One region of the Schleiferilactobacillus harbinensis genome, then DNA from elsewhere that is predicted to be linked to it. Evidence: riboswitches for the same ligand, from Rfam matches in the RefSeq annotation. Region 1 holds a riboswitch; the other holds the start of a gene.
The links. Region 1 has a riboswitch for thiamine pyrophosphate ahead of thiT (energy-coupled thiamine transporter ThiT). Riboswitches for the same ligand answer to the same signal wherever they lie in the genome.
Positions count from the first base shown of each region.

Region 2: another riboswitch for thiamine pyrophosphate. It lies ahead of FMM01_RS14860 (ECF transporter S component); the one in region 1 lies ahead of thiT (energy-coupled thiamine transporter ThiT).

Region 1 is NZ_CP041364.1:1,621,150-1,624,558, forward strand. It holds gene FMM01_RS08270 (hypothetical protein) at 316-627, opposite strand; gene thiT (energy-coupled thiamine transporter ThiT) at 874-1,476, opposite strand; TPP riboswitch at 1,525-1,620, opposite strand; gene FMM01_RS08280 (alpha/beta hydrolase) at 1,683-2,591, opposite strand; gene FMM01_RS08285 (ATP-binding cassette domain-containing protein) at 2,994-3,409, shown strand, end outside.
Region 2 is NZ_CP041364.1:3,007,122-3,010,530, forward strand. It holds gene FMM01_RS14855 (ATP-binding cassette domain-containing protein) at 1-828, opposite strand, end outside; gene FMM01_RS14860 (ECF transporter S component) at 829-1,404, opposite strand; TPP riboswitch at 1,485-1,574, opposite strand; gene FMM01_RS14865 (hypothetical protein) at 1,736-1,963, shown strand; gene FMM01_RS14870 (ABC transporter ATP-binding protein) at 2,048-2,758, opposite strand; gene FMM01_RS14875 (ABC transporter permease) at 2,758-3,409, opposite strand, start outside.

The DNA of each region.
Region 1 (3,409 bases):
TAAGTCCTCGACTTGATTGCCAACAACAGCAAGCAACCAAAACTTTTTCTTCATGTTGATTTTCCTCCCCCAACAACCTATCCAACAGTTCAGCCAACCAGCCTCCCCCTGGCAGTTGAACAATAAAAAGTAAGCACCGTCGACCCGATACCAGGCGACGGTGCTTCTTTTTGTACAGAGGGCGCAGGCCGACGGTTAGCGGCGTAGGCAGAAGGGCGAAGGACCAGAAAACCCGCGCTTAGGTTTACTGGTCCTTCACCCTTCTGCCCTAGCCGCTGTCGGCCGGAGCCCGTTTACGCGGAGGCTGTCAGGCCCTCACTCCGCCGGCCGCTCGCCCAACCGATGCAGCTCACCAGCATAAATTCCAATATACTGACCATCGCCAGCTTCACGGTAACTTTGCAGCGTCACACTGATCGTATACCGGCCGCCGTCCCATGTTTGCCGATAAGTCATCGTCTTGGGCGGTAATTGGCCTTGGAACACCCGCACGACGCCGTCAATATTTCCATCGTAAACGATCACTGAACCGGCGGTATCCGCGCTGGCCGTCGTACTGGGCATGGCCGCCGTAATGCCTAATCCAGCCGCCACCGCCAGCAATGCTGTCATTATCTTAGCTTTCATGGTGCCCACCCTTTCTCTTAACTGATTATCCAATCACCCAACACTATCAGCATAGTCAATAATATCGTCAGTGCCGTTAAATTGCTTTTGTGCAAGCGATTTATTCAGCAAACCAGCATATTGCCGTACTAAGCAAATTAAAAAAGTGATGTTCTCGAACCGGCCTATACCAGATTCAAGAGAGAAAATGCCCACCATAGCCAAATTACTGACCACAGCGGGCATTATCTGCTTTGTTTAAATTAACTAATGAGCCTCTTCAATATGCCGATTCCGATTCGATACCACAAATAATTGCGGTGCGATGGAGGCCAGTACGCCCAGGACCACCGCCACGTAAATCAATCCCAAAACAGCACTGATCCCGTTAACATACAGGCTGAACAGCCACACATTCCAGCCTTTGGGGGCATAAGGACCCCAGTAGAAGACCCCAGCAATGAAGTGGAAGAAATACTTGGCAATGGTGCCGATTAGGCCGCCAATGAAAATATAGCCCACGGCCATGCCTAACTTGCGGTCCTTCAAAGCGTCTCGCAGCGGCAGGGCCACTAAGCCAGCCAGACCGAGGACACCGAACGCGACCGGATATTCCATGATAATCTGGAGCGGGTTCAACAGATTGCTGCCGCCGCGGAGCATGGCATCCAGCAAGCCCCAAATCAAACCGGCGATTGTTCCCACCTGCCAACCCCGCCGCTCAGCAACCAGAATCAACGGCAGCAAGCCCCACTGCAATTGAATCCCCAACCCGCCGATACTATGGGGAATATAACTCAGCGCCATGGCCAGCGCGGCCATGATGGCGCCCTCGATCAAACCGCCGAGGGTAATCTTCTTCTTCAACATAAAAAAGCCTCCCTAATGTTTGAGTTTCCAAGCACAAAGGAGGTATTTTTCAATACCACGCACAATTCCTACGCTCGCATTAACGAACAGGTTCGAAGGGTCCGATTACTCGTTCTCAGCCAGATGGCTCCCCCTTGTGTGGTTTCTCATTTAGTTTTTCAAAAGCTATCATACCATAACTGGATTGCTTGGCAAGGCCCTTCAGATTACGGCTGACCGTACAAAAACTTATTAATCTTATTCAGCACCAGCGAGTCATCATGGAGCATGCTGTGTTCCCCCGGCAAGCCGCGAACTTCGATTTCACTGAAGGACTTAACGATGGGCGCCAAAATATACCGAATCGATTTGGCTGAGATCACGGTGATGTACTTGTCCGTATTCGTCCCATTGTTCAGGTTGCCGAACACATTTAACACCTTGGCATCTTTTGGGAACCGATTGCGGCTCAAGAGCATTTCTAAATAAGTCGGGTTCATCAAAATCGGTCGGCCGCTCCACGTGAAGCGGTTGAAATTCGGCAGATCGCCCAACGCAACGACGCCATCAAAGGGACCGCCCACCAGGACCAGCTTATTCAGCTTGGGAAACTTCGGATTATCGTAATTCCGCATTTCGGCAAACACCAGCGCTGTGGCACCAACTGAATGGCCCACCGCATTGTATTGGGTGAAGCCGTAGCGTTCTTGCAGGGCGGGCAGGACTTTTTCTAAATAACGCGAAATAAACCGGGTACCGACCCAGTTATCCTTAAAGACCACCTGCACGATGGGATGCGGGTCGTTGGTCCAATTCCCCGCGTAGGACATCTTGCCGCCGCCCTCGTAAGTGACCTGCAGCCAGCTGTCCTGGCGGGTCGCTTTGGCCGCCGATTCCACCATCTGCTGGGTCGAATGGGCGCCGCCGCGGAATCCGTGGACGTATAATGTGGGAATTTGTTTGACTGAAAAATTGCCATCGTTGGCCGGCAGATCCAACCGCTGCTGAGCCTGAGCCTCCACCTTCTGCGATGCCGCCCGCCGTTTCGAAAACCGGGTAAACACCGGCAGCAACCCCGCGCCGGCAATGAAGCCGGCCAAAACCGCCCCTAGGTCGGTGATTGTTTCGCGTTCCAAAATCTTTCCTCCTCGAATATTGACCTATCTACTATAGCATAATGGCGGTAAAACAGCTTGAAATCGGGACAGGCGCGTGCTCACAGGGCCTTCACAACTATTTTTAATTTTCATATTGCCTTTTATCATTGTTGGTGGTATCTTTAGGCCATCATAAATCAGAGGAGGGTTGTCCCATGATGCTGCGCGAAAAGATTTTCTCTCGTTTTGCATTGGTGTTCTTTGCCGATGCACGCCAGAAAATTGAATCGGCAGCCTAATCCTCTGAGTAAGTGGGATTAAGGCACCTGCTTTTTGTGGTGCCTATCATCCATCGTTTATTTTTTGAGCCGCAGCTGCCGACGCACAGTTGACGGCTTTTTTGGTTTCCGCAAACAAAAGATAAACGAGAGGATGATCAGCATGGATAAGCATTTACGGCACTATCTCTGGGAATTTAAGGGACCAAATTCATTATTAGTGATCATCGTACTATTCATGGCGGTGATGCAGACCGCCAACGGGATTGGCAGCGCCAATGCCTTGACGGCACTGGTAGCCGGCCAGTTTCCTAAATTTTTTCTCTGGGTGGGGCTTATGACCGCGGCCTATGCCCTGTACTGCGGTCTAATGGGCGTGCAGCAATATCAGTTTTCGCGTTGCCGGCAACTGATGAATACCGCTATTCGCCGAGACATCACCGCTCGGCTGAGCAATACCAGCTACGAAGTCTTTCACAGCCAATCACCGGCAGTCTATGCCTCTTGGCTGACGAATGATGTCCACACCATTGGGGTCAACGGATTCTACGATGCCTTGGAAATTGTCGAGTCTTCCTT
Region 2 (3,409 bases), 1.4 Mb from region 1:
GCCAGCGGGCAAAGTGAACTGCGCGGCCGTAATCAGCGGCCGGTCCCCGACGGTGAGGCTTAGGTCATGCCACGCCAGGGGCCCCGTGGTCAGCGGCCGGCCCTGAACGGGGGTCGCGGGGGTCGTTGCCGGCAGCGCGGCCGGTGATTCCTGAAGCAGCGTACGCTGGGTGCCGTCAACGTGGTACAGTTGATCCACTAAGCCGGCGTAACCGGACAGGTCATGGTCGGCGAGGATGATCGTCTTATGCTGGGTGCGCTGCAAGGTTTTGAGGTCGGCCAATAATTGCGTTCGCCCCGCCGCGTCGACATTGGCAAAGGGCTCATCCAAAAGAATCAGTGAGCTGCCCAGGGCTAATACACTGGCCAGGGCGACCCGCTGCTGCTCGCCGCCGGACAGCGTTTCCAGCGCCCGGTGGGTGAATTGCGTCAAGTGCAGATCGGTGAGCACCGTTTGAATGCGCCGGTCGATTTCTGGCGGACTCAGTTGTAAATTGGCCAGGGCAAACTGCAACTGTTCCAGCACCGTGCGCATGGCAAACTGCCGACTGGGATTTTGAAACAGCATCGCCACGTGCGCCGCCCGCTGGAAAGGCTGCAGCGTGCTGATCTCGGTATCGTTCACCGTCACTTGGCCGGACTGAATAACGCCGCCGTATTGCGGATACAACCCGGCTAACAGTTTCAGCAGCGTCGACTTGCCGCTGCCGGAGGGCCCCGTCAGCAGGTTGAAGGTCCCCGGTTCCGGGGCAAAGGTCAGATCTTGAAAAATCGGCGGCGCATCTTCAGCGTAGGCAAACGTCAAATTGGTTACAGCAAAGTGGTCCATTTACTTCAACAATCCTGTCTTGGCCACCAATTGTCTGATCCAGTAAACCAGCACGCCGGAGAAGAAACCGATGGAGACAAAGCGAATGATGAGCAAGGTAATGTTCATGGTTGGGGTATAGGCCTTGTAGCCGCTTTGGAACCAATCCCAGGCGAAGGTGACGATGGTAGCCCCGATGGTGGACATGAGCAGGCCTAATTTTTCCCAATTCTTGTAGCCGGTGGCGGCGAAGCCCAGTTCGTTGCCGATACCCTGAATGAAACCGGAAATCAGGTCGGCGGCCCCCCAGCTGGAGAACAGCATCATTTCCACCGCGGCGGCCAGTAATTCACCGATCACCGACGCACCGACTTTGCGCAGCAGGACACCGGCTAAGGGACCGGCCATGATCCATACGCCGATGGTCATATCGTTGGCGTAGGGCTTCAGCGGCGTCGCGGCCAGGGCGTAATACACATAGCTCCACAGTTGATAAATAATGCCGAAGAAAACACCGATGAGGGCTAAAAAGATAACGTCCCGAATGGTCCAGCGGACTGGATTCACTTGGGCAACTTGGCTATTTGCATGTTGCATAAAATAATCACTCCCTGTGTTTTTGAAACGATTGGGAGATAAAAAACGGTCTTTCTCGCCGAGAGAAAGACCGAATGGCAAAAAGAATAACATGAGCTCCCTCCGCTGGCATTATCCAGATCAGGTTCATGGGTTTCTCTCAGCCACTAATGGCACCCCAGCTCGTTTCAATTGGCTACAGTTTAGCCCGGATTGGGCTGGGGGTCAACTGTTTTCATCGTACTCAATTAATTTAAGGGACTTTTCAATTGATTTATCCAATTTTTGAGGCATTCTGCGGGCTATCTGACCTTACGATATGGCATAATTTGTTGAAGGAGTTGAAACATTTATGGACAAGAAAGACAAGCAAAACAATCCATATAGACCATTGGAACGCGACCCCCAACAGTTAACCATCATGGGGGTTACCATGCCCAGCAAAACCGTCTACGACGAACTGGTCTTTGCCATCACCAACCAAATGTACTCCGGCTACGTCCCCACTGTCGCTGATGTGCAGCACCTGCTAAAACACTACGGGGAACTACCATCGGCTCAAGAGATCCTCAAATGGTAGTTCCCCGTAGTATGGCGCGCTATTAGAATAGATCTGGGTGGTTTTCTTTGACCCAGGCTAACACATCTTTCGGGTTAACTTTTCCTAAACCGCCGCCGCGCGGATTTTCTGCACGCCGCTGGCGTCCAGCTTTTGCAAAACACCATCGCGCATTTCATAAACGGTATCAACCGTATCCAGTAACCGGGTGTCGTGGGTGATCATCACCACACCCCGGTTCATTTTGTGGGCAATAGTGGCCAGCAGTTCGGTGACCTGTAAAGCCCGGCTGGTATCCAGACTGGCGGTGGGTTCGTCGGCCAGGATGATCGGCGGGTCGTTATACAGCGCTCGGGCGATAGCCACCCGCTGCCGTTCGCCGCCGGAGAGTTCCGCCGGGTAGCTGCGGGCCAAGTCGGTGATGCCCAGCATAGTGAACAGCGAATCCATTGACATGGCGTGCTGCTTGTGGTGGTTGAAGCGGTCCACCAGGGCTAATTGATCCTTCACGGTGAGGAAGGGAATCAGGTTGCTGCCCTGGAGCATGAAGCCGAAGGTGTTGAAGCGCAGGTCGGTGCGCTGGTGTTCGCTGTAATTGGTGGTATCCTCTCCGTTGATCAGGACCTGGCCGCTGGTAGGCTGCTGCAGGCTGCCCATGATCGTCAGCAACGTCGTTTTACCCGAGCCGGACGGACCGATGACTGTGGCAAACTCGCCTGACGATAATGTGAAGTCGGTGGGATGCAGGGCCGTGACCGCAGTGTGGCCGCTGCCGTAAACTTTGGTCACTTGTTTCAAATCAATTAATGCCATGATTATTCGCCTCCAATAGCTTCCAGCGGGTCGATGTGCAGGATCCGGCGCAGGGAGAATAGACCGCCCACGAGGGACATCACGATCAAGGCCGCGGTGATGATCGCCAGCAGCAGGGGATCGGAATAGAACGGAATCGTTTTAGGCAGCCACAGCGCCGTCAGGGCTAATAGGCCGATCCCAATACCCACGCCGACGACGGCCAGGACCAGGATTTGCCAGAACAAGGCCGCGACGATGGCGCTGGTACGGATTCCTTGGGCGCGCATGACGCCGTACATGCCGATTTTTTGAATCGTCAGGATATACATGAAGATCCCGATGATCAACAGTGTAATGCCGATCATCGCCCCAATCATCAGCATGAAAGTCATCGTTTGGGCCGTGTAGCCGGGGATGTTGGTGATCAGCGCCGCTTTGGTTACCTGTTCCGTGTTTTTCGGCAGGTTCTTCAGCTTTTTTGGACTGACAACAGCTGACACGTTAGCAATTTGTTTTTGCCCGAATTTGATTTGCCGATATGTGGCTAAACTCGTGTAGAATACAGGTACAGTGGCAAACCGGCGGTCGTGGGTCAGCCCGACGATGCGGTATTTTTGCGTACTGCCATTCAGCGTGATCCGGTCCCCTTGTTTGACGCCGTAGTAGGTCACG